3 regions of the Pseudomonas hygromyciniae genome follow, and region 2 is predicted to be linked to each of the others. Evidence: predicted binding sites of a transcription regulator. Region 2 holds the regulator's gene; each other region holds the start of a gene.
The links. Region 2 encodes sigma-54, which starts transcription at its own class of promoters, with help from an activator protein. Its sites were predicted from a motif close to ANTGGCATNNANNTTGCTNT; they were not measured.
Positions count from the first base shown of each region.

Region 1: a site for sigma-54 is predicted at 1,653-1,672, ahead of JTY93_RS18960 (circularly permuted type 2 ATP-grasp protein). Genes of this name have one in related genera too.
Region 3: a site for sigma-54 is predicted at 1,834-1,853, ahead of JTY93_RS18475 (CmpA/NrtA family ABC transporter substrate-binding protein). Genes of this name have one in related genera too.

Region 1 covers NZ_CP070506.1:4,259,199-4,262,893, forward strand. Annotated here, with positions in the region: gene JTY93_RS18955 (alpha-E domain-containing protein) at 1-205, opposite strand, end outside; gene JTY93_RS18960 (circularly permuted type 2 ATP-grasp protein) at 210-1,619, opposite strand; gene JTY93_RS18965 (ribonuclease E inhibitor RraB) at 2,082-2,423, opposite strand; gene JTY93_RS18970 (hypothetical protein) at 2,635-2,871, opposite strand; gene JTY93_RS18975 (START domain-containing protein) at 2,974-3,582, opposite strand; gene JTY93_RS18980 (YkgJ family cysteine cluster protein) at 3,624-3,695, opposite strand, start outside.
Region 2 covers NZ_CP070506.1:4,941,288-4,944,982, forward strand. Annotated here, with positions in the region: gene lptB (LPS export ABC transporter ATP-binding protein) at 1-517, shown strand, start outside; gene JTY93_RS22110 (RNA polymerase factor sigma-54) at 702-2,195, shown strand; gene hpf (ribosome hibernation-promoting factor, HPF/YfiA family) at 2,271-2,576, shown strand; gene ptsN (PTS IIA-like nitrogen regulatory protein PtsN) at 2,589-3,053, shown strand; gene rapZ (RNase adapter RapZ) at 3,056-3,695, shown strand, end outside.
Region 3 covers NZ_CP070506.1:4,162,987-4,166,681, forward strand. Annotated here, with positions in the region: gene JTY93_RS18460 (transglycosylase SLT domain-containing protein) at 1-290, opposite strand, end outside; gene JTY93_RS18465 (winged helix-turn-helix domain-containing protein) at 287-670, opposite strand; gene JTY93_RS18470 (secretin N-terminal domain-containing protein) at 864-1,733, opposite strand; gene JTY93_RS18475 (CmpA/NrtA family ABC transporter substrate-binding protein) at 1,979-3,205, shown strand; gene JTY93_RS18480 (ANTAR domain-containing response regulator) at 3,219-3,695, shown strand, end outside.

The DNA of each region.
Region 1 (3,695 bases), 680 kb from region 2:
CGTGCAACTCGCCATGACGCTCACGGTAGTCGTCCAGGGTGCCGGTAATCAGCAAGGGCATGGCCAGTTCGTGCAGGCCATCGCCGCGCCCATCCTGGGGCATCAGTGACAGTGAATAGCTGACATCCAGCATGCGCGCGAGGTTTTCCGCACGCTCCAGATAGCGCGACATCCAATATAAATCCGAGGCAGTTCTACTCAACATGGTTTTATTCCTCGACCACCCAGGTGTCTTTGGTGCCGCCGCCCTGGGACGAGTTGACCACCAGCGAGCCTTCGCGCAGCGCCACACGGGTCAACCCCCCCGGCACCACGCGGGTTTCCTTGCCGGACAGGACAAACGGTCGCAGGTCGATATGCCGGGGCGCGATGCCGTTTTCGACAAAGGTCGGGCACGTCGACAGGCACAGAGTCGGTTGGGCGATGTAGGCATGGGGCTTGGCCTTGATCCGCGCACGGAAGGCTTCGATTTCGGCGGCCGTGGCGGCCGGGCCGACCAGCATGCCGTAGCCACCGGAGCCTTGGGTTTCCTTGACCACCAGCTCCGGCAGATTCGCCAGTACGTGGGAAAGTTCGTCAGGCTTGCGGCATTGGAACGTCGGAACGTTCTTGAGGATCGGCTCTTCATCCAGGTAAAAACGGATCATGTCGGTGACGAAGGGATACACCGACTTGTCATCCGCCACCCCAGTGCCAATGGCATTGGCCAGCACCACGTTGCCCGAACGATAGGCGGCCAACAGCCCCGGCACGCCGAGCATCGATTCCGGGTTGAAGGCCAGCGGGTCGAGATAGGCATCGTCGAGGCGACGGTAGATCACGTCCACCGCCTTCGGGCCGTCTGTGGTACGCATGAACACGCGGTCGTCACGTACGAACAGATCGGCGCCCTCCACCAGTTCCACGCCCATTTCCCGGGCGAGGAAGGCATGTTCGAAAAACGCGCTGTTGAATCGCCCGGGCGTCAGCACGACTACGCTGGGGTTTTCCAGCGGGCTGGAGCTTTTCAGGGTGTCGAGCAACAGGTTGGGGTAATGATCGATCGGGGCGATGCGCTGGGCAGCGAACAATTCGGGGAACAGGCGCATCATCATCTTGCGGTCTTCGAGCATGTAGCTCACGCCGCTGGGGGTGCGCAGGTTGTCTTCCAGCACGTAGTAGCTGCCGTCGCCATCGCGTACGAGATCGACACCCGAGACGTGGGAATAGATATCACGGTGCAAGTCCAGGCCCTGCATCGCCAGTTGGTATTGCTCGTTGGCCAGCACTTGCTCGGCCGGAATGATCCCGGCCTTGATAATGCGTTGGTCGTGATACAGGTCGGCAAGGAACAGGTTCAATGCCTTGACCCGCTGAATGCAGCCTCGTTCGACCACTCGCCATTCGCTGGCGGGAATGCTGCGCGGGATGGTATCGAAGGGAATCAGGCGCTCGGTGCCCTGCTCATCGCCGTACAGGGTGAAGGTGATGCCGGCACGGTGAAACAGCAAATCGGCTTCACGCCGGCGCTGGGCCAGCAGTTCGGGCGGGGTTTCAGCCAGCCAACGGGCGAACTCGCGATAGTGAGGTCGGACCTGGCCGGCCCCATCGTACATTTCATCGTAATAAGTGCGGATCATGCCGAACTCCTTGTCACCCGGACGCAACGGACTGTCGCAAGGCCCGTGCCAGCGGCATAAACACTTAAGTATCAATCAGTTGGATACAGTCAAAGGCAACGCCGCACCGTCCTGGTGCAGCAAATACCCGGGCCTCGCCCCGCGCGCTTCATAGAGGCGCAGGCGTTGCCTATCACCAGCATAGTCAGAGTTGATTTCACTGCCGGGGAAAGCCTGCGGATAATCGCCAACATTCGCTGAACAGGACTCTTCCTACAGCATCACCCCATCACCGCCGGTAATTTGCTTGTGCATGTACCGATCGGTTCCCCTTCATGCCGATCTTCCCTTTTGGCCACCCTGCTCCGGTGGCCTTTTTTTTGTGCCGGTTTTTTCATATTAAGTTCCCAGCACTTTGCACCACCACAAACAAAATCGGCCGACCCAAAGGTCAGCCGATACGCTGCGTTATTGATCATGTGTCTACATGGGTAACCCACGAACCTCGTGCTTGACGCCCCACCCCTCAATAATCCCGCCCAAGGGCTCGACTACCGCCTCAAAGTCCTGCTCGAAATCACCGATACCGTCATAGGTGGCGAACATGACCTTGCTCAACTCCAGGAACCAGGCACCGTCATCCCGTGCGCTGACCTGAGCATTGATCGACTCCCCACGAAACCGACCCGCAGCCCGGCGCGCACGTTCCTCATCCGGGAAAATGGCGTAGAACTCGATGGGATGGAAACGCGAGAAGTCAAAGCCGCCCTCTTTCATGCGGCGTAACACGTGGGTGCTGATGTCTTCTTGATAGGCTGTGCTCATGAAACGTCCTCCTGAACCGATGGATAGACTTTCCGTGCTTCCCAGGGCCTGCGCGTGAACGGCGCAGGTGGACGGCAATGACATCGCCGCAGGAAAACAAGCATGTAGCTGACAAGACCAGACCTTAGCGATTCATTCGCTGATCTCCCTTGCAGAGTAGCGCGAAGCTATCAGCTCCACCAGCAGCGCTTTTACGACGTACAGGGAATATTCAGGGGGCGGGAGAAATATCGAGGATCTGGATACTGTTCTGATCCTTCAGGCTTTTAACCGTCGGCTCGGCGATCCGGCCGTCCAGGTCATTGAGGTCCAGTTGAGCGGGGATAGGCAGCAGTTTGGCGCGGATCATCTGTGCGGCGTCTTCGAGGCTGGGCTTCTGCGCGCAGCTGAACTGCTCCACGGACTGCACACCGTGGTCATCAACGAAGGTAACTTGCCAATTTTGCATCAGTGCCTCCTCGATAAAGCCCATGGATGGGCTCACATCTATCTGGACCTTGAGGGCGCGATGATCGTTCCGCTCAAGGCTGGAGGCACTGCTCGGTTGCGCTTAGCGCTTCTCGGCGCTTTCCTTGAGGGCTTTCAAGGTATTGAAGGGCGCTTCAACCACAAACTTGTTGGCCAACCAGGACGGTACGCTGCCACCAGGCTCGGTATGGACCTGGTAAGTCACTTCGGTCTGGTCGGCGCCTTTGGGCACCAGTTTCCAGAAACCTTCGACCTGGGCCACACGCACGTAGCCTTTCTCTTCCGGCAGGTAGGTAGGGACTTCCAGCAGCTTGCGGGTCACGCTGCCGTCGGCAGCCTGGGTCGTGGTGATTTCCAGGATCGAGTCACGATCGGTGACTGGGAACGGGGCTTTGAACTGGGTGTAGGTCCAGCTCTTGTCGCCTTCCTTCTTGAGCAGCTTCTGCGACTTGCATTCGTGAATCCACTTACAGGCACCGACGACATCGTCCTGCAGGGCCTGGATCTTGGCCAATGGCGCCTTGATCACCGTAACGCCGCGATAAGCCTTGTATTTGGACCCGGCCACTTCACTCAAGGCGACCTTGATACCTTCCTCGTCCTTGGCAACCTGCCACTCTTCTGCCTGTGCGGCAGCCGCAAACAACACCGTAAAACCGCACAACACAGCCATTCGTTTCAGCGAACCCATTGTTGTATTCCTTATTGTTGAAGTTCTGACATTAAAGCCCACTACGCCGCCGTCATCTGCTCCCACCAGCCGATCAACCTGATCGCTTCTTCCTGGCTACTACCACAGACCTC
Region 2 (3,695 bases):
ACCAATGCATGGTCGTGCTCGGGCCGGTATCGGCTATCTCCCCCAAGAGGCTTCGATCTTCCGCAAATTGTCAGTGTCCGACAACATCATGGCGATCCTTGAAACCCGCAAGGAACTGGATCGCGACGGGCGCCGCCAGGAGCTGGAAAGCCTGCTGCAGGAGTTCCACATCAACCATATTCGCGACAACCTCGGCATGAGCCTGTCCGGCGGTGAGCGGCGTCGTGTGGAAATCGCCCGCGCCCTGGCCACAGCACCGAAGTTCATCCTGCTGGACGAACCCTTCGCCGGTGTCGACCCGATCTCGGTAGGCGACATCAAGCAGATTATCCATCACCTCAAGGCCAAGGGGATCGGCGTGCTGATCACCGACCACAACGTGCGTGAGACCCTGGATATCTGTGAAACCGCCTACATCGTAAACGACGGCCAACTGATTGCCGAAGGCGACTCCGCCACCATCCTGGCCAACGAACTGGTCAAGGAAGTGTATCTGGGGCACGAGTTCCGCCTGTAACCACTGTGATGTCAGGACATTCGCCATCGGGCGCGGGAGTCAATAAAAACCTCATTATTTTTATTGTTACCGTGCTCTAGGCAAAGCCCCCGATATCAGGCATATAATTTGCTTATGTTTGGCGCTCACGCGCCCTGTCGTGGATGGCGCATTGCGCCGGCGAATAAGGTGTTAAGCCCCTGCCATGAAACCATCGCTAGTCCTGAGAATGGGCCAGCAGCTGACGATGACACCGCAGCTGCAACAGGCCATCCGCCTGCTCCAATTGTCGACCCTGGACCTGCAACAGGAAATCCAGGAGGCCCTGGAGTCCAACCCGATGCTCGAACGCCAGGAAGAAGGCGACGACTTCGATAATGCCGACCCACTGGCCGACAACATAGAGCAAAAACCCAATCCCGACGTCCAGGAACCGTCCTACCAGGAAGCCGCCCCCACGGTGGATAACCTGGAAGAAGGCGAATGGAACGAACGCATTCCCAATGAGCTGCCCGTGGACACGGCCTGGGAAGATGTCTACCAGACCAGCGCCAGCAGCCTGCCCAGCAATGACGATGACGAGTGGGACTTCACCACCCGCACCTCCGTTGGCGAGAGCCTACAGAGCCATCTGCTGTGGCAATTGAACCTCGCCCCGATGTCCGATACCGATCGCCTGATCGCCGTGACGCTGATCGATTGCATCAATAATCAGGGCTACCTGGACGAGACCCTTGAGGAAATCCTCGAGGCCTTCGACCCGGAACTGGACATCGAGCTGGACGAAATCGAAGCGGTCCTGCACCGCATCCAGCAGTTCGAGCCCGCCGGCATTGGCGCGCGCAACCTCAGCGAGTGCCTGTTGCTGCAACTGCGCCAGCTGCCCGCCAAGACCCCGTGGCTGCCCGAGGCCCAACGCTTGGTCACCGACTACATCGACCTGCTCGGCAGCCGCGATTACAGTCAGCTGATGCGCCGGATGAAGCTCAAGGAAGATGACCTGCGCCAGATCATCGAGCTGGTGCAGAGTCTCAACCCGCGCCCCGGCTCGCAAATCGAGTCTAGCGAGGCGGAATACGTGGTCCCTGACGTGATCGTGCGCAAGGACAACGAGCGCTGGCTGGTGGAGCTGAACCAGGAATCGGTGCCACGCCTGCGGGTCAACCCGCAATACGCAGGTTTCGTGCGCCGGGCCGATACCAGTGCCGACAACACCTTCATGCGCAACCAGCTGCAGGAAGCGCGCTGGTTCATCAAGAGCCTGCAAAGCCGCAACGAAACCCTGATGAAAGTGGCCACCCAGATCGTCGAGCATCAGCGCGGCTTCCTGGAATACGGCGACGAGGCGATGAAGCCGTTGGTGCTGCATGATATTGCCGAAGCCGTTGGCATGCATGAATCGACCATTTCACGGGTAACCACCCAAAAATTCATGCATACCCCACGGGGTATATATGAGCTGAAATACTTTTTCTCCAGCCACGTCAGCACCTCCGAAGGCGGCGAATGCTCGTCCACGGCGATCCGCGCGATCATCAAAAAACTGGTTGCCGCGGAAAATCAGAAAAAGCCGTTGAGTGACAGCAAGATCGCTGGTTTACTGGAGGCACAAGGCATTCAGGTCGCCCGTCGAACCGTCGCCAAGTACCGCGAGTCCCTTGGGATCGCGCCTTCCAGCGAGCGTAAGCGGTTGATGTGACGGGCGGGCCACAGCGTTCCAGTGGCGGGTATTCCTACCCGCCGCTTTATGCACTGGCAACGAAGGAGAAGCTGTATGCAAGTCAACATCAGTGGACACCAACTGGAAGTGACCGAACCGCTGCGCGCCTACATCAGCGAGAAACTCAAACGAATTGAGGGGCATTTCGACAAGATCACAAATGTGCAAGTCATCATGTCTGTCGAAAAGCTGAAGCAGAAAATCGAAGCCACCTTGCGTATACCCGGCGGGGAAGTCGTTGCCAATGCAGAGCATGCAGATATGTATGCCGCCATTGACGACCTGACCGACAAGCTGGATCGCCAAATCAAAAAGCATAAGGAAAAGCAGCAGAGCCTTCTTCAAGGCACAGGCCGCTAACACTCCCCACCCATGATTCGACTTGAAACCATCCTGACCCCCGGCCGTTCCCTCGTGAACGTGCCGGGCGGCAGTAAAAAGAGAGCCCTCGAACAGATTGCCAACCTGATCGGCCGTGAAGTGCCTGAACTGGATACGCAAGATGTGTACGAGGCCCTGATTGCCCGTGAAAAACTCGGCTCGACCGGTTTTGGCAACGGCATCGCAATTCCACACTGCCGCCTCAAAGGCTGTGAAACCCCGGTCAGCGCCCTGCTGCACCTGGAAGCTCCCATTGATTTCGACGCCATCGATGGCGCCCCGGTTGACCTGCTGTTCGTCCTGCTGGTCCCGGAAGCTGCTACCGATGCGCACCTGGAGCTGCTCCGGCAGATCGCCAGCATGCTCGACCGTGAAGAAGTACGTAAGAAACTGCGTAGCGCCAGCACCAATGAAGCGCTTTATCAGGTTGTCTTGGAAGAGCAAAGCGGGCAGTAATCATGCGTTTGATCATCGTCAGCGGGCGTTCCGGCTCAGGTAAAAGTACTGCCCTCAACGTGCTTGAGGACAACGGTTTCTATTGCATCGACAACTTGCCGGCCGGCCTGTTGCCCGAGTTGGCCGAACGCGCACTGATCCATACCGAGCTAGCGCAACCGCTGGTGGCCGTGTCGATTGACGCGCGCAACCTGCCCAGCCACCTCACGAGATTCCCGGAATTGCTTGAAGAGGTACGCGCCAAGCATATCCATTGCGACGTGCTGTACCTGGATGCCGACGAAGAAACGCTGCTCAAGCGCTTCTCGGAAACCCGTCGCCGCCACCCGCTGAGTAGCCCGCACCGCTCGCTGGCGGAAGCCATTGAGGACGAGACCAAGCTGCTGGGGCCGATCATTGATTTGGCCGACCTCAAGATCAACACCACCAGCCTGAACCTTTACCAACTGCGTGACGCCATCAAGCTGCGCCTACTGAACCAGCCGGAGCCCGGCACCGCATTCCTGGTTGAATCCTTTGGTTTCAAGCGGGGCATGCCGATAGATGCCGACCTGGTATTTGACGTGCGCTGCCTCCCCAACCCTTACTGGAAGCCGGAACTGCGCGATCAGTCAGGCCTGGACCAACCGGTTGCCGAGTACC
Region 3 (3,695 bases), 780 kb from region 2:
TCCACCGACAGGCAAGGCTCATCCAACAACCGCTGCTCGGTGATCCCCTGTTTAAGCAGGCGCGGCAGATGAATGCTGTTGATTTGCATCAGGCCAATATCGCGAGTGCCATTGTTGTTGCTGTGGCTCATGGCTTCGGCGCGGTAGCCGGACTCTACTGCGGCAATTGCCTGCAACAGTTCTGGCTCGATATCGTACTGGCGGGCGGCCTCGGCCCAGCAGTACGCCTGGGCCTTGCCTGCCCCACCCAGGCTCAACAACAACAGTCCCAGCCGGCAGGCGCGCTTCATACCCGCTCACCACACCATCCACAGGCCGGGCACGCACCCAGTTGCGCTCCCACCGCCTGCGCCAGGCCAGGGCGCGCGACCACCCGCGCCCGGCCACTGAAGCGATAGCCGCGACCATACACCGTCGTAATCAGCGCACGGTCGCCCTCCAGTTGTTTGCGCAACGAGTAGATGCAGCGGGTCAGGGATTCTTCGGCAACGTCGATATCCGGCCAGACTTGCTCCAGCAGGCAATCTTTGGTGACCAGCACGCCAGGCGTGGCCAGCAACAGGCGCAACACGTGACTCTCCTTGGGCGGCAACTGAATGTCGCGACCTTCGGTGGTCAGCCGCCCATCCTCCTGCAACGTCCAACGCCCAAAGACGAGGGACGCCGTCATCAAGCCCTCAACTGCAACAACCATTCAAACCTCTGTACCTGTCTGCGGGTATTCACGGCGCCTGGGTATTGCGTCGCGCACCGTCTGGGAGATAGCGCGACTATAGAAACCCATCATCAATTTCACGTTAGGAAAAAGCCCACTGCGTCGAAGTTTTGCGGGAGTTTTGCGTAGGAACTTTCGAAACCTGGCACTACTGCTCGTCTACCCGGGCAAACGCGCGCCGTACACGTTCGTACTGATCGGCGCTCAGAGGTGTCGAAGCGCCCTGCCCCTGGGAAAACTGGGGCACATCCAACTGCGCCACCCGCACCCTGATCAGCCTTAATTGCTGCTCACTGCCCCTGATCAACAGGCTGTTGATCTGCGGATACGCAATCACGGTGATGCCGGTGCGTGCCTTGCCATCTAGTTCGGCGAGCTGTTTCTCGATAAGCGTGGCGATACCCGGCACGGTGATTGTCTGCGAGCCCCTGTCGTACTGGCGGTCTGCGACGTCGGCGTTGAGCACCTGGATGACCCCGACTCTTTGCACGTCCTCACGGCGCACCGGGCGCGGGCGGTCCATCAACTGCGCCAGGCGCATGACGTGATCGACATAATTGGCGGGCCCCGACACATAAAACAAACGGGGGCCGGCCTTGCGAAGGGGGTAGCGCGCCTCGTCGAGCCCCGTGCGCCCCATGACGTCGCGCAGCCGGTCGACGGTCATGTGTCGCAAGGTCACCCCGGAACTCTTGGCCTCGCCGGCATCGTAGAGATGCAGCACCTGGCCGTCGCTGTACCAGATCAATTCCTGCTGCAACGCCACTGCCTCCAGGACGGCTTGCGCATTGGCAAAATCAAACTGCCCGCTGATACGTTTGCCCGCCGCCAGCTTGCTGACCACGATGGGCTGGCCGAGGGGCACCGCCAGGCGGTTGAAGAAGCCTTGCAGGCTTTCGTCCCACGCCAGATAGGACTCGCCCATCGCAGGCAACGCATTGAGCATCAGCAGAGCGCCCAGCAGCCAGCGCTGCAAAAGGCCATGGACGGTCGCAGGGATAAATCGAGCAAGGAACACGCTGGGTTTCCTGGGTGATGTGCATGAAGGAGCGCCATAGTGAAAGGCCCCCACGGCGCAATCTTGATGAAAGCCTGACGGCCTACCCCATGCCGCACGTCGTGGCATGTGCCTTGCTTTACCTTGCCTAGGGCAGCCCGCGCCAATGACGGAACGGGCTCAAGGACAAAGGCGTCGTTACCCGCAGGTGGCTTGCAAGGCACCCTACGGAACGACGCCTTTTTTCACACAGAAGGTAGGTGTTGATGAGTGATCAGGTCGGCTACAGCCAGGCAACCAATCCCTTGGCCTGGGTCAACGGCAGCGATGCCCCGGAAAAGAGCAGCCTCGACCTGGGCTTCATGGCCTTGAGCGATTGCGCCTCGCTGGTGGTCGCGGCGACCCAGGGGTTTGCCCAACCCTATGGCCTGACCTTGAACCTCAAGCGCCAATCGTCGTGGGCCGGGCTGCGGGACAAGCTGGTCAGTGGCGAACTGGACGCCGCCCACAGCCTGTACGGCCTGATCTATGCGGTACACCTGGGCATCGGCGGCGTCGCGCCGACCGACATGGCGGTACTGATGGGCCTGAACCAGAACGGCCAAGGCATCAACCTGTCCCAGGGCCTGCGACAACAGGGCGTGACCAGTCCTGAGGCACTGGAGCGCAAGGTGCACCAAAGCCGGACAAAACTCACCTTCGCCCAGACGTTTCCTACCGGCACCCATGCCATGTGGTTGTATTACTGGCTCGCCAGCCAGGGCATTCACCCGCTGCGGGATGTCGAGAGTGTGGTGGTCCCGCCGCCGCAAATGGTCGCGCATCTACAAGCCGGACGAATCGACGGTCTGTGCGTCGGCGAACCCTGGTGCGCCAGCGCGGTGCAACAGAACCAGGGCTTCACCCTTGCCACCAGCCAGGCGATCTGGCCGGACCACCCGGAAAAGGTCCTGGGCTGCACCCAGGCGTTTGTCGAGCAATACCCCAACACCGCACGCGTGCTGGTGATGGCGGTTCTGGAAGCCAGCCGTTTTATCGACAGCAGCCTCGAAAACCGTCGCTCCACCGCACAACTGCTCAGCGCCAGGGATTACCTGGACGCCCCGCTCGAGTGCATCGAGCCACGGCTGCTGGGCATCTATGACGACGGCCTGGGTAACCACTGGCAAGACGTACACGCGCTGCGCTTTCATGGCGATGGCGAGGTCAACCTGCCGTACCTGTCCGATGGCATGTGGTTCATGACCCAATTCCGCCGCTGGGGCCTGCTGCGTGAAGACCCCGACTACCACGCCGTTGCCCGTCAGGTGCAGCAACTGGATCTGTATCGCCAAGCCGCAAGCGCAGTGGGCGTGGCAACCACGAACGAAGAAATGCGCAGCAGCCAATTGATCGACGGCAAGGTTTGGGACGGCTCCGACCCGGCCGGTTATGCCCGCAGTTTCCGCCTGCATGCCATGGCCGACGATGTCGTCCGCCACGCCTTGCGCTGACGGGAGGCCACCCATGTTGCGAATCCTGCTGATCAATGACACCCCGCGCAAAGTCGGGCGCCTCAAGAGCGCCCTGACCGAGGCCGGTTTTGAAGTGATCGATGAGTCTGGCCTGACCATCGACCTGCCGGCACGCGTCGAAACGGTGCGCCCGGATGTGATTCTGATCGATACCGAATCACCCGGCCGCGATGTGATGGAGCAGGTGGTGCTGGTCAGCCGCGACCAGCCGCGGCCCATCGTGATGTTCACCGACGAACATGACCCCGGCGTGATGCGCCAGGCAATCAAGTCCGGGGTCAGTGCCTATATCGTCGAAGGCATCCAGGCCCAGCGCCTGCAACCGATTCTCGATGTCGCCATGGCGCGCTTCGAGAGCGACCAGGCCTTGCGCGCGCAACTCATAGCCCGCGACCAGCAGTTGGCGGAACGCAAGCGCATCGAGCTAGCCAAAGGCTTGCTGATGAAAATGAAGGACTGCAACGAGGAA